4 regions of the Serratia ureilytica genome follow, and region 1 is predicted to be linked to each of the others. Evidence: predicted binding sites of a transcription regulator. Region 1 holds the regulator's gene; each other region holds the start of a gene.
The links. The regulator PhoB, encoded in region 1, activates phosphate uptake and scavenging genes when phosphate is short. The targets are predictions, from matches to a motif close to CTGTCATAAAACTGNCNNAT.

Region 1 (5,257 bases):
ACTGAGCCGAGTGTTGTTCCTGTTGCTGCGTCAGCTGAGCTGCCTGCTGTTGTATCGTTTGCAGCTCGGCGCGGCAGCGATCGCGTTCGCCGCGCAGCGGCCGCAATTTCTCGGCCGGTTCGCTGAGCGCCAGCCGCTGCAGCTGCGGGGCGGCCTCGGCCTGCTCGCGCTGGGCGGTTTCCAGCCGCAGCTGACCCTCGCTTTGCTGTTGCCGGAGGCGTTGCCATTGCTGCAGCCAGCTCAGCGCCTGTTGCTGTTGCTGGGTTTGCTCGCCGAGGGTGATTTCCTGCGCGCTCAGCGCCGTCAGCTGTTCGCTCAAGGAGTGGCGCTGCTCGTCGTTCAGCAGCTCGATGCCGCTGGCGCGCTGGTGCAACCCATCCAGGTCGGTTTTGGCCAGCTTGTGCGACTCGAACACCTGTTCGGACAGCCGCCCGTAGATTTCGGTGCCGGTCAGCTCTTCCAACAGCTCGGCGCGATCGTTGGCGTCGGCGTTGAGGAACGCGGCGAACTGCCCCTGAGACAGCATCATCGATTTGGTGAAGCGGCCGAAGTCCAGCCCGGTGATGGCAGCGGTGATCTCCAGCTTGTCGCGCACCTTATCCGCCAGGATCTTGCCGTCCTCGCGGCGCGCCAGTTCGACCTTCGGCGCCTGCAAATTGCCGTCCGGCGCATTTTTGGCGCGGCGCTGGCTCCAGAAGGCGCGATAGCCGACGCCCTTGACCTCGAATTCGACCTCCGCCAGCGATTCGGCGGTGTGGCGGGTCATCAGTTCATTCTGGCTCGGCGTGACGTTGAGGCGCGGCGTCTGGTGGTACAGCGCCAGGCAGATGGCGTCCAGCAGGGTGGTTTTGCCTGCGCCGGTCGGGCCGGTAATGGCGAACAGGCCGTTGCTGGCGAACGGCTCGGCGGTGAAGTCAATTTTCCATTCGCCCTGCAGCGAATTGAGGTTTTTTAACCGCAGGCTGAGGATCTTCATGGGTTGGTCTCCTCTGCGTTGTGCTGCACTGCATCGACCACCTGGCGGAACATCTGGCGCATCCGCCGTTGGCGCGCTTCGGGCATGTCGGCCTCCTGCGCCAGGCGCCGTTCGAACACCTCGTTGACGCTCAGCTCGTTCAGCGTTTCTTTGTCCTGCTGCGCGATCGCCTGGCGGCGTTGCTCTTTGCTGCGCCGCAGCAGCACCACTTCCACCGGCAGCTCATCCGCCATCAGCTGGATGCGGCGTTGGATATCGCTGAGGTAGTCCTGCGTCGCCACTTCGATATCCAGCCACACCGGCAGCTCGCCGGCATAGTCGGCAAATTGTTGCAGCTGCCGTTCGATCTCGGCCAGATCGCCTTTGATCAGCTGCATGGGCTGGAACTGCGGGATCGTTAAAGCGTCTACCTGCTGCAGGGCGCCGTCGGCGAAATCGACCAGGAAGACGCTTTTGGCTTTGCCCAGTTCATCGAAGCTGAGCGGGATCGGCGAGCCGCTATAGCGAATATGTTCCGACTTGGCGACGTTCTGCGCGCGGTGAATGTGGCCGAGCGCGATGTAATCGGCGGGCGGGAAGGCCTGTGCCGGGAAGGCGTCGAGGGTGCCGATATAGATGTCGCGCACCGAGTCGGAGGTGGTGACGCCGACGGTGGTCAGGTGGCCGGTGGCGACGATCGGCAGCGGCAAGCCCAGCTGGTTGCGGCGCTCGCAGGCCGCCTGATACAGCGTCTGATAATGTTCGGCGATGGCTTCCTGTAGCGCCTGCTGTTTCTGTGCGCCGGATTCGCCGGCGCGGCTGGTGAGCAGATCGCGCGGCCGCAGGAACGGAATGGCGCACAGCACCGCGCCCGGCTGGCCGTCGCGCCGGTTCAGCACCACGATCTGCTGTTCCGGGGCGCCCTGCGCGCTGGCGATCACCGTGGTGTTCAGGCAGGAGAGCAGCTCCCGCGATTCGTTCAGCGTCGCCACCGAGTCGTGGTTGCCGCCCAGCACCACCAACTGGCAGCCGGTGCGCTGCAGTTCCACCACGAAGCGGTTGTACAGTTCGCGGGCATAGCTGGGCGGTGAGCCGGTATCGAACAGATCCCCGGCGACGATCAGCGCATCCACCTGTTGCTGTTCGATCTGTTCGATCAGCCAGTTCAGAAAAGCCTGGTGCTCGGCGGCGCGGCTTTTGGTGAAAAAGTACTGGCCAAGGTGCCAGTCAGAGGTGTGGATCAGGCGCATGACACTCCCGGATGCAAAGATAATGGCGATGATTATAAAGGCCGCGGCGGCGGCTGTCCCGGCGCAATGATGATGACAACCGGATGATTTTTCTTTACTGCAGGAAATAATCGCTATGCTTACTGCCTATAACAGCCGGTTTTTTTCATAAAAGTGTCACAAAACTGACGCATAATGGCGCCCGAAAAGTCGCTAACACATTGGCAGGATTGACGATGGCAAGACGCATACTGGTGGTGGAAGACGAAGCGCCGATCCGTGAGATGGTGTGCTTTGTGTTGGAACAAAATGGTTACCAACCGTTGGAAGCCGAGGATTATGACAGCGCCGTGACGCGTCTGTCTGAGCCGTTCCCTGATTTGGTGTTGCTTGACTGGATGTTGCCCGGGGGTTCCGGCATTCAGTTTATCAAACATATGAAGCGCGAAGCGCTGACCCGCGATATCCCGGTGATGATGTTGACCGCGCGCGGCGAAGAAGAAGACCGGGTACGCGGCCTGGAAGTGGGGGCGGATGATTACATCACCAAGCCGTTCTCGCCCAAGGAGCTGGTGGCGCGCATCAAGGCGGTCATGCGCCGCATTTCACCGATGGCGGTGGAGGAGGTGATTGAAATGCAAGGGCTGAGCCTGGACCCGTCCTCCCACCGCGTGATGGCGAACGATCAGGCGCTGGACATGGGGCCGACCGAGTTCAAGCTGTTGCACTTCTTTATGACCCACCCGGAGCGGGTTTATAGCCGTGAGCAGTTGCTTAATCACGTCTGGGGCACTAACGTTTATGTGGAAGACCGTACCGTTGACGTGCATATCCGTCGGCTCCGCAAGGCGTTAGAAACCAGTGGGCATGATAAAATGGTTCAAACCGTTCGGGGCACCGGCTACCGGTTCTCAACGCGCTACTGATCGCGCCGCGCTGGAGAATATGCCGTGTTAGAACGTCTGTCGTGGAAGAGGCTGGCTCTGGAGCTGGCTCTTTTTTGTTTGCCCGCCTTACTGCTGGGGCTGATTTTCGGTTATCTGCCTTGGTTCCTGCTGGCCTCCGCGCTGGCTGCGCTGGTGTGGAATTTCTACAACCAGCTCAAACTCTCCCATTGGCTGTGGATCGACCGCAGCATGACGCCGCCGCCCGGCCGCTGGAGCTGGGAGCCGCTGTTTTATGGCCTGTATCAGATGCAGCAGCGCAACCGCCGCCGCCGGCGCGAGCTGGCGCTGCTTATCAAGCGTTTTCGCAGCGGGGCCGAATCGCTGCCTGACGCGGTGGTGATGACCACCGTCGAGGGCAACATCTTCTGGTGCAACGGGCTGGCGCAGCATCTGCTCGGCTTCCGCTGGCCGGAAGACAACGGCCAGCACATCCTTAACCTGCTGCGTTATCCGGAATTCAGCCACTATCTGCAACAGCAGGAGTTTTCGCGTCCGCTGACGCTGCAGTTGAACAACGAACACTACGTCGAATTCCGCGTGATGCCGTATTCCGAAGGGCAGTTGCTGATGGTGGCGCGCGACGTCACCCAGATGCGCCAGCTGGAGGGCGCGCGGCGCAACTTCTTCGCCAACGTCAGCCATGAGCTGCGCACGCCGCTGACGGTGCTGCAGGGCTACCTGGAGATGATGGGCGACGAAGAGCAGGACGGTTCGCTGCGCAGCAAGGCGCTCAGCACCATGCAAGAGCAGACCCGCCGGATGGACGGGTTGGTCAAGCAACTGCTGACGCTGTCGCGCATCGAGGCGGCGCCCAATGTCGACATGAACGAGCGGGTGGATATCCCGCTGATGCTGCGGGTGTTGCAGCGCGAGGCGCAATCGCTGAGCGGCGGCAATCATGAGATCACCTTCCGGGTGAACGAACAGCTCAACGTGTTCGGCAATGAAGACCAGTTGCGCAGCGCGGTGTCTAACCTGGTGTACAACGCGGTCAACCACACGCCAAAGGGCACCCATATCGAAGTGAGCTGGCAACAGACGGCGCATGGCGCGCAGTTCCAGGTCAGCGACAACGGGCCGGGCATCGCCGCCGAACACCTGCCGCGCCTGACCGAGCGTTTTTACCGCGTCGACAAGGCTCGCTCGCGCCAGACCGGCGGCAGCGGGCTGGGGCTGGCGATCGTCAAGCACGCGCTCAGCCATCACGACGCGCGGCTGGAGATCCTCAGCGAACCGGGGATCGGCACCCGCTTTATCTTTACCTTGCCCAATCGGTTGATTGTTCCCGCCGCTTTATCAGAGAATGCGGTGAAAAATTAACGCGAGACACCGGTATGACCCGAATAACCCGAGGGCTGTTGCTTTGCCTGGCGCTGCTGGCCGGACGCGGCGCGCTGGCGCAGCCTGACGGCATGTTGGCGGGCAACCTGTCCAGCGTCGGTTCCGACACGCTGGCGAATCTGATGGCGCTGTGGGCGCAGGATTTCAGCCAGCATTACCCCAACGTTAACCTGCAGATCCAGGCCGCCGGCTCGTCGACCGCGCCGACCGCCTTGGCGGCGGGCGCCGCGCAGCTCGGCCCGATGAGCCGGCCGATGAAGGCGGCCGAGATCTCGGCATTCGAACACCGTTACGGCTATGCGCCGCTGGCGGTGCCGGTAGCGGTGGATGCGCTGGTGGTATTGGTGCATCAGGATAATCCGCTGCGCGGCCTCAATCTGCAGCAGCTCGACCGCATTTTCTCCGCCACCCGGCGCTGCGGCGAAAGCAAACCGCTGACGCGCTGGGGCGAGCTGGGGCTGAGTGGCGACTGGGCGACGCGTTCGCTGCAGCGTTTCGGCCGCAACTCGGCGTCCGGCACCTACGGCTATTTCAAACTGCGCGCGCTGTGCGGCGGCGATTTTATGCCGCGCGTCAATGAGCTGCCCGGCTCGGCCTCGGTGGTGCAGGCGGTGGCCGGTTCGCTCAACGGCATCGGCTACGCCAGCATTGGCTTTCGCGCCAGCGGCGTGCGGCTGCTGCCATTGGCGGAGTCGGGAGAGGACTATGTCGCGCCTACCGCCGCCAACGTGCGCAACGATCGCTACCCGCTGTCGCGCTATCTGTATATCTACATCAACAAAGCC
Region 2 (5,257 bases), 1.3 Mb from region 1:
AGAAGAACGGGGTATCCATCGGGCCGGGGCCGACCGCCGTCACGGAGATGCCGCGCTCGCCGAACTCCTTGGCGGCGGCGCGGGTGAAGTGCTCCACCGGCGCTTTGGTGCCGGCGTAAGCGGCGTAGAACGGCGTGAAGGCGCCGAGCAGCGAGGTGACCAGCGTGCAGATTTTGCCGTTGTCGTTAAGGTGCTTACCCGCTTCTTTCAGGAAGAAGAACGCGGTTTTGGCGTTGACCGCAGTCATCTCGTCGTACTCGGCTTCGCTGATGTCGATCAGCGGCTTTTTCAGCACCTTGCCGACGGTATTGATGGCGATATCCGGCTTGCCGACGGCGGCGACAGCATCGGCGAACAGCTTCTCGACCGCGCCCGCCGTGGTCAGATCGGCCTGCAGCGCGACGCCTTGCGCCCCGGCGGCCTGAATGGCGGCGACGGTTTTCTCCGCCTCGGTTTTGGAGGCGGCGCTGTTGTAGTGGATCGCCACCGCTTTGGCGCCTTGCTCAGCCAAATCGCGCGCGATCAGCCCGCCGAGGTTCTTGGCGCCGCCGGCGATCAGGACGGTTTTTCCCTTGATTGAATGGTTTGCCATAACAGTTTCCTTGGATAAGCGTAACGGAAACCTGAGTCTAGCCAGCGTGGGGGGAAAGATCAGCGGCGTGGCGCGGGATAGACTATCCATAAAAACAGCCTAATCGAAAACGGGCGGTTATCGCTTATAACGCCCCGGCAGGTGACTTTTCGGCACAGGGCGGTAAATTTTATCCACTGCTCAGGCCAGTTTGCGTTTCATTAACCTACAATGATGGATATGGGCCTCATCATTTCTCCTCTGAGTAGAACCATGCCGTGCAAATCTCATCGTGCGGTGCGGCAACGTCTTCGGAGGCGGTGGGTTATGGGCGTGGCCCGTGCAGGCAAAAAAAGGGGATGAGAGCGGTAAGCTCCAGCAGAGTATCGGGTAATGAGGTAGGGCGGTTGGACCCGGCGGATGGCCGCGGATAACAACGCCTTGAGGGGGCAATCATGATCAGTACCGTCGCGCTGTTTTGGGCCTTGTGTGTGGTGTGTGTGGTTAACATGGTGCGGTATTACTCTTCTCTGCGCGCGCTGCTGGTGGTATTGCGCGGCTGTGACCCGCTGCTGTACCAATATGTCGACGGCGGGGGTTTCTTTACCGCCCACGGCCAACCCAGCAAGCAGCTGAGGCTGGTGCGTTATATTTTCGCGCAGCGCTATGTCGAGCACCACGATCCGGAGTTTATTCGCCGCTGCGAGCGGGTGCGCGGGCAGTTTATGCTGACTTCGGCCCTGTGCGGCCTGGTGGTCATCTGCCTGATAGCGATGATGATTTGGTATTAATGCCTTTCTGTTTCCCTTGATGCAGGCAAAAAAAAAGGCGACCATGCGGCCGCCTTCCTCATGATGCTTGTCGCTTAGATCAGCTTCAACGCGACCCAATACAGCGCACCGGAAAGCAGAATCGAGATTGGCAGGGTGAGCACCCAAGCCAACAGGATGTTCTTCACGGTTTTGCTCTGCACACCGCCGCCGTCCACGATCATCGTCCCGGCAACCGCCGAAGAGAGAACGTGGGTGGTGGAGACCGGCATGCCGGTATAACTCGCCACGCCGATCGACAGCGCCGCGGTCATCTGGGCCGATACGCCCTGGGCGTAGGTCATGCCTTTCTTGCCGATCTTCTCGCCGATGGTGGTGGCTACGCGTTTCCAGCCCACCATGGTGCCGAGCGACAGCGCCAGCGCGACGGCGACGATGATCCACATCGGCGCGTACTCGACGGTCTGCAGCAGATCCTGACGCAGGTTCTTCAGGAAGCGCTGGTCGGCGGATGAGGTTTCCGGCAGCTTGGCGACTTTATCCGCCGTGTCGGTCACGCACATCAGCAGGCGGCGCAAATGGCTGCGCTGCTCAACCGTCAACTGATCGTAACTTTGCAGGTTGGTCAGCATGCCCTGAGCCAGCTCGATCGCCGGCATGGCGCGCGAACTGTCGCAGTGGAACTCGGCCGGTTTGCCAGGCGTGGCTTCGTCATCCGGGCTTGGCACCAGCGGCGTCAACGACACCGCATGCGACAGCGCGTCGCCGTGCTGCTGGTAATATTGCTGCAGGTGGGTCACGGCGTCACGCGTACGGGTGATGTCATAACCGGTTGCATTCATATTGACCACGAAGCCGGCCGGGGCAACGCCGATCAGCACCAGCATGATAAGGCCGATGCCTTTCTGACCGTCGTTGGCGCCGTGCGAGAAGCTGACGCCAATCGCCGACAGGATCAGCGCGATACGGGTCCAGAACGGCGGCTTGCGTTTGCCGTCGACCTTTTCACGTTCCGCTGGGGTCATGTGGATACGCTGGCGTTTCTTGGTGCCACTCCAATAGCGGCGCAAGGCGAACACCATCACTCCCGCCACCATCATGCCGACCAGCGGCGAGAACAGCAGAGAAAGGAAAATGCCAATCATTTTCGGGACGTTAAGCGCATCCACGACCGAAGTGTGGGTCATCAGGGCGTTGGTTAAACCGACACCGATGATTGCGCCTATCAGCGTATGGGAACTGGACGCCGGCAGACCGAAATACCAGGTGCCGAGGTTCCAGATGATTGCCGCCAACAGCATGGAGAAGACCATGGCTAATCCGTGTGCTGAACTGACGTTCAACAACAGATCGGTAGGCAACAAGTGGACGATGGCGTAAGCAACACTCAAACCGCCGAGCATTACGCCAAGAAAGTTGAACAAACCTGCCATCACGACCGCAAGTTGCGAGCGCATGGCGCGGGTATAAATAACTGTAGCGACCGCATTGGCCGTATCATGAAAACCGTTGATGGCTTCATAAAACAACACGAACAACAATGCGAGAATTAACATCAGGCCGGTATGGAAATCCAGGCCAGCGAACAAATGCAGCATAAGCGTTACGCCAGTTTGTGGACATGAACGCCGCGCATTATCAGTGACAACCGGTGCCGGGGAAAAGGAAAATATGACGTTTTTTTGATTTGGACATGACGAAATGGTGGCGTGTCTATAACAAAAATATGGAATATCAATGCGTTAATCTGCTCTGACCTCTGTAATATTTTCTTACTATGGCGTTGGCGGCGCGGGGGCTTTACAATCTGCCGCCGTGAATTTGGCGGTGACCGGCGGCGAAACGGCGTAATATGGCGCTCTTTTGTCGCGATTGTGGTTTTGATAAGTGAGGCTCAGGTGGAACAGTTTGATGTCGTAGTGATTGGGGCGGGCGCCGCCGGCATGTTTTGCGCCGCGCAGGCGGGGCAACTCGGTTGCCGCGTGTTGCTGCTCGACAACGGCAAAAAACCGGGCCGCAAGATCCTGATGTCCGGCGGCGGGCGCTGCAACTTCACCAACATGTACGCCGAACCGGCGGCCTATCTGTCGAACAACCCGCATTTTTGCAAGTCGGCGCTGGCGCGCTACACCCAGTGGGACTTCATCGATCTGATCAACCGTTACGGCATCGCCTACCATGAAAAAACGCTGGGGCAGCTGTTCTGCGACGATTCGGCGCAGCAGGTGGTGGATCTGCTGGTCAAAGAGTGCGAGCTGGGCCAGGTGACGATGCGCCTGCGCAGCGAAGTGCTGGGCGTGGAGAAAACCGAGAACGGCTACGCGCTGGCGCTGAATGGCGAAAAAGTAAGTGCTCGCTCACTTGTGGTGGCCAGCGGCGGATTATCCATGCCGGGGCTGGGCGCCTCGCCGTTCGGTTACAAGCTGGCGGAGCAGTTCGGCCTCAGGGTGCTGCCGACGCGCGCCGGGCTGGTGCCGTTTACCCTGCATAAGCCGCTGCTGGAGCATGTGCAAACGCTGTCCGGCGTGTCGGTGCCGGCGGTGATCACCGCCGAGAACGGCGTCAGCTTCCGTGAAAGCATCCTGTTCACCCATCGCGGCCTGTCCGGCCCGGCGGTATTGCAGCTGTCCAGCTACTGGCAACCGGGTGAGTATGTGAGCATTAACTTACTTCCTGAGCTGGATCTGGCGGGCTTCCTTGATGAACAGCGCCTGCAGCACCCGAACCAAAGCCTGAAAAACACCCTGGCGCTGCACTTGCCGAAGCGGCTGGTGGAATGCTTGCAGACCCTGGGACAATTGCCGGAGGCGACGCTGAAGCAGCTGAATGCGCCGCAGCAGGCGGCGCTGGTGGATCTGTTGCAGAACTGGCGCGTGCAGCCGAACGGCACCGAGGGTTATCGCACGGCGGAGGTGACGCTCGGCGGCGTCGACACCAACGAACTTTCTTCCAAGACGATGGAAGCCCACAAGGCGCCGGGGCTCTATTTTATCGGCGAAGTGGTGGACGTGACCGGGTGGCTGGGCGGTTACAACTTCCAGTGGGCCTGGAGCTCGGCCTGGGCCTGCGCCCAGGCGCTGGCGGCGCAGGGGCGGTAAAACGCCGCTTGGCCTTGAAACGCGCCGGGTCACATCGACCCGGCATTGAGCTGACTCATTAATTTAATTTTAGTATCGCCGTCGAGAAAACTCGCCTCCAGCGCCTGTCGGTTGCTGCGGTTAAAATCGTCATCCTGCCAGCCGAAGGCGTCATGCAACAGCTGGTACTCCTTGTTCAGCGTGGTATCGACGACGGTGCGCGCATCGGTATTCACGTTTAGCCGCACCCCCCACTTTTTGAGCCGATCTATCGGATGATCGTCGATGCTGTCGAACAAATTGCAGGTGAGATTGCAGCTGGGGCAGATCTCGAGCAGGACGCCGGTGGCTACCAGGCGCTCGACGAGCGCAGGGTCCTCGATGCTTCTGACGCCGTGGCCGATGCGTGACACCTGCAGCCTATCTAGCGTCTCCCGCACGCTGTCGGGGCCTTTCGCCTCACCGGCGTGGGCGATGACGTTGCCGCCGGCGGCACGCACGGCGCGAAAGGCCGCCACATGGTGGGTCAGCGGGTAACGCGCTTCATCGGCGGCCAAATCCAGCGCCACCACGCCGCTTCCCTGATAATCGATAACCAGCTTCGCCGTTTGCAGGCTGGCGGCCGCGTCGAAATGCCGCAGCGTGCATAGGATAAGCCCGGCGGCGATGCCGTAAGCCCGCGAGGCGTTATGCATGGCCGCCAGCACCGTCTCGACCACCGCTTCACCGCTTAACCCCAGCCGGGTATGCAGCAGCGGCGCGAAGCGCAGCTCGGCATAGATGACATTATCCGCCGCCAACTGCGCGAATAAGTCCTCGACGGCCAGCGTTATCGCCTG
Region 3 (5,257 bases), 1.2 Mb from region 1:
GTTTTTCGAGCGCACCGCTTCTTTGCCGGTGTTCATCAGCAGGAAGCAGCCGGTGCCGTAGGTGTTCTTCGCCATGCCCGGTTGAACGCACAGCTGGCCGTACAATGCCGCTTGCTGGTCGCCGGCGATACCGGCGATAGGAATACGCGTGCCGCCCTTGCCGCCGATGTTGGTCTGGCCGTATACCTCGGAGGAAGGACGGACTTTCGGCAGCATGGCGCGCGGAATGTCCAGCACTTCCAGCATGCGTTCGTCCCAGTCCAGTTCGTGGATGTTGAACATCATGGTGCGTGAGGCGTTGGTGTAATCGGTGACGTGTACGCGCCCCTGGGTCATCTTCCACACCAGCCAGGTATCGACGGTGCCGAACAGCAGTTCGCCGCGCTTGGCGCGCTCGCGGGCGCCTTCGACGTTGTCCAGGATCCATTTCACCTTGGTGCCGGAGAAGTAGGGGTCAACCACCAGGCCGGTGTTGTGACGGATGTACTCTTCCAGGCCGTCGCGCTTGAGCTTCTCGCAGATGTCGGCGGTGCGGCGGCACTGCCAGACGATGGCGTTGTAGACCGGCTTGCCGGTCTCTTTTTCCCAGACGATGGTGGTTTCGCGCTGGTTAGTGATGCCGATGCCGGCGATCTGATCGGAATTGATGTCGGCCTTCGCCAGCACTTCTACCAGCGTCGAGCTTTGCGACGCCCAGATCTCCATCGGGTCGTGCTCAACCCAGCCGGCCTTTGGATAGATCTGCGGGAATTCGCGTTGCGATACCGCAACGATGTTGGCGTCGTGATCGAGTACGACGGCGCGTGAGCTGGTGGTCCCTTGGTCGAGTGCGACAATGTATTTTTTTTCTACAGTCATGGTAATTATCCTGCTGTTGTTAACCGTTTAAAACTGCACCCATCACGCTTTACGCTGCTGGGTCTTGGCGTCGGGCTCTTCTTCCGTCACGCAGACGTCGCACGGCAGGTGGCGGCCAATCAGCGCGCGGTAACCGAAAGCGCCCAGGCCACAGCCGACGATAGGGGCGAAGATCGGCACCAGGAAGTACGGGATGTCGCGCGCGCCGGTGAAGGCGACTTTGCCCCAGCCGGCCAGGTAGGCGAACAGTTTCGGCCCGAAGTCACGCGCCGGGTTCAACGCAAAGCCGGTCAATGGTCCCATGGAGGCGCCGATCACGGCAATCAGAATACCGATCAGCAGCGGCGCCAGCGGGCCGCGCGGAATGCCGTTGCCGTCGTCGGTCAGCGCCAGGATCAGGCACATCAGGATCGCAGCGATCACCATTTCTACCAGGAAGGCCTGGCCGACGGAGATGTGCGCGTTAGGGTAAGTCGAGAAGATGCCGGCCAGTTCAAGGCTTTCGTTGCTGCCGCGCACCATATGGTGAGCCGCTTCGAAGTCGAAGAACAGGTTGTAGTACAGCCCGTAGACCAGGGCGGCGGCGCAGAAGGCGCCGGCGATCTGCGCAATGATGTAAGGCACCACTTTGCGCCCGTCGAAGCAGGCGAACAGCCACAGGGCGAGGGTGACCGCCGGGTTGAGATGCGCGCCGGAAATGGCGGCGGTCAGATAGATGGCCATGGCGACGCCGAGGCCCCAAATGATGCTGATTTCCCACTGGCCGAAGCTGGCGCCCGCCAGTTTCAGTGCGGCAACGCAGCCTACGCCAAAGAAGATCAGCAGCGCCGTGCCGAGGAACTCGGCGATGCACTGGCCTTTTAATGTCGGACTGGTGGTTTGGCTCATAATGTTGGTGTCCTGCAAAACGGCGGTTGTTGGTTTATAGGTTCAGCCAGGTATACATCTGACCTATGGGCACAGTTTTTTTCATCTCGTCCAATTATTGAATGAGGACGTGATGTAAATTTATCGTTAACGAACATAAACGAGAAATAGCGAAATCAAAATGTGTGTGGCGCGTCATAAAATTGAGCGATTTCGCGTCGTTCAGTGTTCTTTCTGAGCCATAAAAGTGTGATCTGACCAGTGGTTTGGCGAGTGGCGTTAACAACTCGCGGCGGCGGCGGCGGGGATTTTCAGTTTTTACTGATGGCGAGGGCAGGAAAATTGCAACAGACTGCGCGATGATCCGGTATGTTGCTAGACAGGCGGAGACTGGCTACTTACAATCGTTTTTAACGAATCGAGACTGGCGCGCCTTCCGTAACGGCGCGCGTCACTGAGCGCGATGCAATATTCGCAGTAGCTGCAGCCGACGTTGCGGCCGCTACTTATAGATGTACGCCTTGCTATCATGAGGGGACTGAAGCATGTCATTTGAAGTATTTGAGAAACTGGAAGCAAAAGTACAGCAGGCGATTGATACCATCACCTTGTTGCAGATGGAAATTGAAGAGCTGAAAGACAAAAACAACTCTCTGTCGCAGGAAGTGCAGGCTGCCTCCGGCAACCACGAAGCGCTGGTGCGCGAAAACCAACAGCTGAAAGAAGAACAGCACGTATGGCAAGATCGCCTGCGCGCGCTGCTGGGCAAAATGGAAGAGGTTTGATTCCTTACGCCATGCAGCAACGAAAAGGGCGCCTGAGGCGCCCTTTTTCATGTCCGAAAATCACTCGATGTCGAGCGGGTCTTCGGAGAGGATGATGCCGGTGTTGTCGGCATACAGGTGGTCGCCGGAGAAGAAGGTGACGCCGCCGAAGTTGACGCGGATATCGCTTTCGCCCACGCCTTCGCTTACGGCACCCGCCGGGATCGCCGCCATCGCCTGAATGCCGATGTCGAGCTCTTCCAGATCGTCCACCTGGCGCACCGCGCCGTACACCACGATGCCTTCCCATTCGTTCTGGGCGGCCAGGCGCGCCAGTTCGGCGTTGATCAGCGCCCGGCGTACCGAACCGCCGCCGTCGACCAACAGCACGCGGCCGCGACCGTTTTCTTCAAGCAGATCGAATAACAGGCCGTTATCCTCAAAGCATTTCACCGTGGTGATCTGCCCGCCAAATGAAGTACGCCCGCCAAAATTGGAGAACAGAGGTTCAACAACGTTCACCTCTTCATGATAGATGTCGCAAAGTTCGGAAGTATCGTATTTCATAGGATTTTACGTCTGTTTGCCGCAGGAATGTTCAGTATATCCCTTTATTCGCCCTGTTGGCAAAATCATCAGTTTTTAACTGAGCGCCACGCCGATGGCGAACAGCAGGTTGGCCAGCAACGCCGCCTTGACCATATGCTCCAGCATCGGCCGCATGCCGACCGGCGTCGGATCGCGCAGCACGCGCAGGCCGTGGCGCACCAGTAGCGGGATCGCCAGCACGAACAGCCAACCCCACAGGCTGTGGAGGTTGAACAGCGTAAACAGCGCGAAACACAGCACCGCGCCGCCGAGCAGCAGGGCGTGGTAAATGCGCGCCTTGTGCGGGCCGAGACGCACCGCCAGCGTATTCTTGCCGTTTTCGCGATCGCTTTCGATATCGCGCAGATTGTTGATGTTGAGTACCGCCGTCGCCAGCAGGCCGCAGGCGGTGGCCGGTAGCATCACGACGCTGTCGAAGGTGTGCGTCTGCAAATAGTAGGTGCCGGCCACGCTCAGCCAGCCGAAGAACACCAGCACCGAGATGTCGCCCAGCCCCAAATACCCGTAGGGTTTGTTGCCGACGGTGTAGGTGATGGCCGCCACGATAGACAGCCCGCCCAGCACCAGGAAGCCCACCACGTCGCTGGGTTGCTCGCAGGCGACGGCGATCAGCGAACAGCCGGCGATGGCGATCAGCACTACCGTCACCACCAGCGCCCGTTTCATCTGCGCCTGGGTGATCATGCCCTTTTGCATGCCGCGCAACGGCCCGATGCGATCTTCTTTGTCGCTGCCTTTGACCGCATCGCCGTAGTCATTCGCCAGGTTGGAGAGGATCTGCAGCAGACCGGCGGTCACCAGCGCCAGCAGCGCCACTTCAGGTTTCAGGCTGCCGTGCCAGGCGGCGATCGCCGAGCCGACCACGATGGAGGCAAAGGCCAACGGCAGGGTGCGGGGGCGTAGACTTTCGAGCCAGGCGGAAATCGGGGTGGTGGAGGTTGATGAGCTCATGTTTCGCTTCTGTCAGTAAGTTGCGGTGTCCGTTAGAAATAATTGTGGGAGGCAATGCCTCCCACACAGATGACTGACAAGACAATGATTGAGCGATTATAGGATAAAACGACTCAAATCTTCATCCGCCACCAGTTCATCCAGATGACTGCGCACGTAATCCGCATCAATTGTAATGGATTGGCCATTAATTTCACTCGCATCGTAGGAAATATCTTCCATCAGACGCTCCAGCACGGTGTGCAGACGACGCGCGCCGATGTTCTCGGTGCTTTCGTTGACCTGCCACGCGGCTTCGGCGATGCGGCGGATGCCGTCGGCGGTGAACTCGATATTGACGCCTTCGGTGCCCATCAGCGCTTTGTACTGTTCGGTCAGCGACGCGCTCGGCTCGGTCAGGATGCGCTCGAAGTCTTCGGTGGTCAGCGCCTGTAGCTCAACGCGGATCGGCAGACGGCCCTGCAGTTCCGGGATCAGATCCGACGGATTGGCGGTCTGGAACGCGCCGGAAGCGATGAACAGAATGTGGTCGGTTTTCACCATGCCGTGCTTGGTGGACACGGTGCACCCTTCCACCAGCGGCAGCAGATCGCGCTGCACGCCTTCGCGGGAAACGTCCGGGCCGGAGCTTTGGCCGCCGCGCTTACAGATTTTGTCGATCTCATCGATAAATACGATGCCGTGCTGCTCAACCGCTTCGATCGCCTGCTCTTTCAGCTCTTCCGGGTTCACCAGCTTGGCGGCTTCTTCTTCCACCAGCAGCTTGAAGGCTTCTTTGATCTTCAGCTTGCGCGGTTTTTGCTTTTGGCCGCCGAGGTTCTGGAACATCGACTGCAGCTGGTTGGTCATCTCCTCCATGCCCGGAGGCGCCATGATTTCCACGCCCATCGGCGCGGCGGCCAGATCGATTTCGATCTCTTTGTCATCCAGCTGGCCTTCGCGCAGCTTCTTGCGGAATGCCTGGCGGGCGGCGGACGGTTCCTGGCCTTCTTCCGGCTGGCCCCAGTTGTTTTTGGCCGGCGGGATCAGCACGTCGAGAATGCGCTCTTCGGCCAACTCTTCGGCACGGGTGCGATTTTTCTCGATCGACTGCATGCGCACCATTTTGATGGCGGCATCGGTCAGATCGCGAATGATGGAGTCCACTTCTTTGCCCACATAGCCCACTTCGGTGAACTTGGTGGCTTCAACCTTGATGAACGGCGCGT
Region 4 (5,257 bases), 560 kb from region 1:
TCATGGAGTTAATAATGAAAAAGACCCTGTTCGCCCTGATGCTCGGCCTGAGCGCCGCCGCCGCCCCCGTCGCCGCGTTGGCGCAATCCCCCGCCGCCGACAGCCGCCAGGCGGGTTATGTGCAGCCGCTGACGGCCGAGAACAGTCTGCTGCTGCTGGTCGATCTGCAGGACATGTTCGGCATGACCATTTCCTCTATCGACCAAACCAACCTGGTGAATAACGCCACCGGTATCGCCAAGGCCGCCAAGGTGTTCAACGTGCCGACCATTCTGGCCTCGGCCAACGCCAAAAGCTTCGCCGGGCCGGTATTCCAGCAGGTGACGCAGGCACGTCCGGATCTGCAGGTGTACGATCGCACCGCCATCAACGTCTGGCAGGATCGGCGCGTAGTGGATCTGATTAAACAATCCGGCCGCAAGAAAATCATCATCGGCGGATTGTGGACCGCCAGCTGCGTGATGCTGCCGGCGCTGTCCGCCCTGGGCGAGGGATATGAGGTTTATATTCTGTCGGACGTCACCGGCGACATTACGCCAGACAGCCAAAACAACGCCATGCAGCGCCTGATACAGGCGGGCGCCACGCCCATCAACTGGGTGGCGTTGATGCTGGAATGGCAGCAGGACTGGAGCCGCAAAGCCACGGCGGGAGGCGTATTGCAGATCGCCCGCGACCACGGCGCTGCCTGGGGGATGGGCGCCAGCTACGCCGGGGCGATGAAGGTGGGCAGCGAAGCGAAATAACGGACGAAGAAAGCCCGCCGGCGGCGGGCTTTTTCTCAGGTGCGGTGATAGCCACGGCTATCCTGCGGCGCCTGATCGCGTCTCTCCAACCCGTAGTCCCGCACCACCTCCGCCACCCGCAGCCGATACTGCGCCAGCACCTCGCCACGGCCGCGCGCCTGCGCCGCCCGGTGCTGCTCGAGATTGCGCCACTGCTGCACCGCTGCCTCGTCGCGCCAGAAGGAGAGCGACAGCAGGCGCGCAGGATCGGCCAGGCTTTGAAAGCGCTCGATGGAAATGAATCCGTCGATCTGCGCCAGCAGCGGCTTCAGCGCCGCCGCCAACTCCAGGTAGGTATCGCGCTGCCCATCGGCGGCCTGCAGTTCAAAAATCACGGCGATCATTATCTTCTCCTCTCAACGGTAAAATTACGGTACGCGCGCAGGGTAAGAATGGCGCCACTGCACCGGTTTCAACGCCCGCTCATCAATATCCAGCGAATACGGCCGCACAGCACCAAAGTGCGATGACCACAGGCTAGCAATGGACGCACAGCCATACTTCGTCTAACCTCGAAGTATGTATAACATCGAGATAGAAGATCGTTTAGCGGCGCTGAGCGCCGCCATCGCCGACCGCACCCGGGCGCGCATGCTGTGCCTGTTGATGGACGGGCGCGCCTACACCGCCACCGAGCTCAGCGCGGCGGTCGAGGTCGCCCCGTCCACCGCCAGCGCACATCTGGCGAAGCTGCTGGAGCAGCAGTTGATTGCCTGTGTCAAACAGGGGCGCTATCGCTATTTCCGACTGGCCGGGCAACCGGTGGCCGCAGCGCTGGAAGGCCTGATGGCGCTGGCGGGCGTGCCGCGCCCGTCGCTGAAAAGCCGCACGCCCACCTCGCTGCAATATGCTCGCACCTGCTACGACCATATGGCGGGCGAGGTGGCGGTGAAGCTGCACGATCGGCTGCATGCGCTGAACTGGCTGACCGGCGAGGCAGACTACCGGTTAAGCGACATCGGTCAGGCCGCGCTGGCGCGGCTGGGCGTCGATTGCTCCCCCGCGCCCACCCGCCGCCGCTTCGCCTGCGGCTGCCTGGATTGGAGCGAACGCCGATCTCACCTCGGCGGCGCGCTGGGCGCCGCGCTGTTAGCCGCCTTTATCCAACGCGGCTGGATCCTTCGCCGGCTCGACAGCCGCGAGCTGCAGCTGACCCCCGCCGGTAAAAAAGCGCTGGCCGCACATTTTGACCTCACGGTGTAACCCGGCGACAGGGTAGTTTTACTGCAATACTCTAGGGGTACGCTTAAGCGACCCCGCCAACCCGAGGAGTTTCCATGCTCGATTCCACCCAATTCCCGATCGTCAAACGCTGGCCGGCTCAGCATCCAGAACGGCTGCAGCTCTACTCTCTGCCGACGCCGAACGGCGTCAAAGTCTCCATCATGCTGGAGGAGATCGGCCTGCCTTATGAAGCGCACCTGATCGACATCGGCAACAACGAAACCTGGACGCCGGAATTCCTGGCGCTGAACCCGAACGGCAAGATCCCGGCGATCATCGATCCCGATGGCCCCGGCGGCCGGCCGCTGCCGCTGTTCGAATCCGGCGCCATTCTGCTCTACCTGGCGGAAAAGAGCGGCCGTTTCCTGCCGCAGGACCCGGCGCAGCGTTACGAAACCATTCAATGGGTGTTCTTCCAGATGGCCGCCGTCGGCCCGATGTTCGGCCAGCTCGGTTTCTTCCATAAATTCGCCGGGCGCGAATATGAAGACAAGCGGCCGCTGGAGCGCTACAAAAACGAATCGAAACGCCTGCTCGGCGTGCTGGAAACGCGACTTGAAGGCCGCGACTGGATCATGGGCGCGGAGTACACCATCGCCGATATCTCGCTGCTGGGTTGGGTGCGCAACCTGATCGGCTTCTATGAGGCGCGCGAACTGGTGGAGTTCGACAGTTTCCCTCGCGTCGCGCAGTGGCTGGAGCGCGGTCTGGCGCGCCCGGCGGTGCAGCGTGGGCTCGCTATCCCGGCGCGCGCGGCCTGAGCGTCAAACGGGATGGCCGCCGGGCCGTCCCGCCTTCCGCTGTCATAAAATTGTCATCCCTCTGCTCTACTCTCCTTTCGTAACAATTTGATGTTATTTACATTGTTGTATTACGACAAGGAGCTTACCCCATGCAACCTGCTGTATCCCTGATCGCCGGCGCCGTACTGTCCGCCCTGCTCTGTTCCTCCGCCATCGCGGCGGAAACCTCGGCCAATGCCGATGGCCTGACCGATCGCGCCGCGCGCGGCAACCTCGTCGAACCGGGCGGCGCCCGCCGTCTGGCCGGCGATCAGACCACCGCGCTGAAGGCATCGCTGTCGGACAAAACGGCGAAAAACGTGATCCTGCTGATCGGCGACGGCATGGGGGATTCCGAGATCACCGCCGCGCGCAACTACGCCGAAGGCGCAGGCGGTTACTTCAAGGGCATCGACGCCCTGCCGCTGACCGGACAATACACCCATTACTCGCTGGACAGGAAAACCCACAAGCCGGACTACGTGACCGACTCCGCCGCCTCCGCCACCGCCTGGGCCACCGGGGTGAAAACCTATAACGGCGCGCTCGGCGTGGACGTGAACGGCAAGGATCAACCGACGCTGCTGGAGATCGCCAAGGCGGCCGGCAAGGCCACCGGCAACGTCTCCACCGCCGAGTTGCAAGACGCCACGCCGGCGGCGCTGGTCTCGCACGTCATCTCACGCAAGTGCTATGGCCCGGAGGAAACCAGCGAGAAATGCGCCGCTAACGCGCTGGAAAATGGCGGCCGTGGCTCCATCACCGAACAACTGCTGAAAACCCGCGCCGACGTCACGCTGGGCGGCGGCGCGAAATCGTTCAACCAGCTGGCAAAAAGCGGCGAATGGCAAGGAAAATCGCTGAAGGACCAGGCGGCGGCGCAGGGTTATCAGTGGGTGAGCAACGCCGACGAACTGCAGGCCGTTACCCTCGCCAACCAGCAAAAACCGCTGCTGGGGCTGTTCGCCGACGGCAATATGCCGGTGCGTTGGCTGGGGCCGAAAGCCAGCTACCATGGCAACCTCGACAAACCGGCAGTGACCTGCGAAAACAACCCGGCGCGCACCGCCGCCACGCCAACGCTGGCGGCGATGACCGAAAAAGCGATCGCGCTGTTGAAAGACAACCCGAACGGCTTCTTCCTGCAGGTAGAGGGCGCGTCGATCGATAAACAGGATCACGCCGCCAACCCGTGCGGGCAGATTGGCGAAACCGTCGATCTGGACGAAGCGGTACAAAAAGCGCTGGCCTTCGCCCGCGCCGACGGCAACACGCTGGTGATCGTCACCGCCGACCACGCGCACGCCAGCCAGATCGTCTCCGCCGACGCCAAAGCGCCGGGCCTGACCCAAAAGCTGACCACCAAGGACGGCGCGCCGATGACCCTCAGCTACGGCAACTCTGAAGAGGAATCTCAGGGACACACCGGCACCCAGCTGCGCGTCGCGGCCTACGGCCCGCACGCCGCCAACGTAGTGGGCCTGACCGATCAGACCGATCTGTTCTTCACCATGCGCGATGCGATGGGTATCAAGTAACCGACCCCTGAACGATGGCCGCCCGCCACGGCGGCCATTTATTATTGGTTACCGCTAGGTATTTGCAATTTAACCGCAATTATTGTGTGATAACGAAATAACGTCTAATTACGCGGCAATTAACCCATGAAAATAACGCGGTTATACGGCCTTTCTTCCCTCTCTGTTTATTCCTGCGACAGCAACCGGCCGTTTTTTGCTTATATTCATTTTTTTTAGTTACAAAAGTAGTTTTTAACATTCTCGCAAACAATAATACCCCGCCAGTAACGTGAACCGATCAATTTGCATCCGGACGGCCTGCAATAGTTCACTTTTCGTTAAATACCCTATTAACAAAAAGGCATTATTGCTGCCTATCGGCTTTCGCCGGGCGGTCGGCTTCATTATTTCCAGGGTAACTCCCGCTAAATTCTTTCACCTGCAATGAGTAGAATTTACACACAAGAGATTTAATTCAATGAGAAAATTACTCGTCCTGATTTTCAGTCTCAGCCTGTTTGGCGTTACGCAACAGGCGGCGGCTGAAGAGAAGAATAAAACCGTCGACGTGGTTCTGATCGGCGGCGGCATCATGAGCGCCACCTTGGGTACCTATCTGCATGAGCTGGAGCCGACCTGGACCATCGACATGTACGAGCGCATGAACGGCGTAGCGGAAGAGAGTTCCAACGGCTGGAACAACGCCGGTACCGGGCACTCCGCCTTCAGCGAAATGAACTACACGCCGGAAAAAGCCGATGGCACCATCGACATCAGCAAGGCGGTGAAGGTCAACGAGTCTTTCGAAATCTCTCGCCAGTTCTGGTCTTATCAGGTGAAAAACAATGTCCTGAAAGATCCGAAATCTTTCATTAACAGCGTGCCGCACATGAGCTTCGTGTGGGGCGACGACAACGTCAACTTCCTGCGTAAACGCTATGCGGCG

Region 2: a site for PhoB is predicted at 2,945-2,964, ahead of pitA (inorganic phosphate transporter PitA). Genes of this name have one in related genera too.
Region 3: a site for PhoB is predicted at 1,918-1,937, ahead of J0X03_RS00380 (MIP/aquaporin family protein). Genes of this name have one in related genera too.
Region 4: a site for PhoB is predicted at 2,810-2,829, ahead of phoA (alkaline phosphatase). Genes of this name have one in related genera too.

What each region holds. Positions count from the first base shown of each region.
Region 1 covers NZ_CP071320.1:4,010,113-4,015,369, reverse strand. The annotation lists gene sbcC (exonuclease subunit SbcC) at 1-976, opposite strand, end outside; gene sbcD (exonuclease subunit SbcD) at 973-2,205, opposite strand; gene phoB (phosphate response regulator transcription factor PhoB) at 2,421-3,110, shown strand; gene phoR (phosphate regulon sensor histidine kinase PhoR) at 3,135-4,451, shown strand; gene J0X03_RS18940 (PstS family phosphate ABC transporter substrate-binding protein) at 4,466-5,257, shown strand, end outside.
Region 2 covers NZ_CP071320.1:173,442-178,698, forward strand. The annotation lists gene J0X03_RS00795 (SDR family oxidoreductase) at 1-592, opposite strand, end outside; gene uspB (universal stress protein UspB) at 1,027-1,362, shown strand; gene pitA (inorganic phosphate transporter PitA) at 1,437-2,939, opposite strand; gene J0X03_RS00810 (BaiN/RdsA family NAD(P)/FAD-dependent oxidoreductase) at 3,240-4,439, shown strand; gene add (adenosine deaminase) at 4,469-5,257, opposite strand, start outside.
Region 3 covers NZ_CP071320.1:73,969-79,225, forward strand. The annotation lists gene glpK (glycerol kinase GlpK) at 1-858, opposite strand, end outside; gene J0X03_RS00380 (MIP/aquaporin family protein) at 901-1,746, opposite strand; gene zapB (septal ring assembly protein ZapB) at 2,271-2,510, shown strand; gene rraA (ribonuclease E activity regulator RraA) at 2,571-3,056, opposite strand; gene J0X03_RS00395 (1,4-dihydroxy-2-naphthoate polyprenyltransferase) at 3,132-4,049, opposite strand; gene hslU (HslU--HslV peptidase ATPase subunit) at 4,146-5,257, opposite strand, start outside.
Region 4 covers NZ_CP071320.1:3,453,934-3,459,190, forward strand. The annotation lists gene J0X03_RS16170 (isochorismatase family protein) at 15-746, shown strand; gene J0X03_RS16175 (antibiotic biosynthesis monooxygenase family protein) at 782-1,129, opposite strand; gene J0X03_RS16180 (ArsR/SmtB family transcription factor) at 1,305-1,988, shown strand; gene J0X03_RS16185 (glutathione S-transferase N-terminal domain-containing protein) at 2,063-2,770, shown strand; gene phoA (alkaline phosphatase) at 2,902-4,329, shown strand; gene J0X03_RS16195 (malate:quinone oxidoreductase) at 4,790-5,257, shown strand, end outside.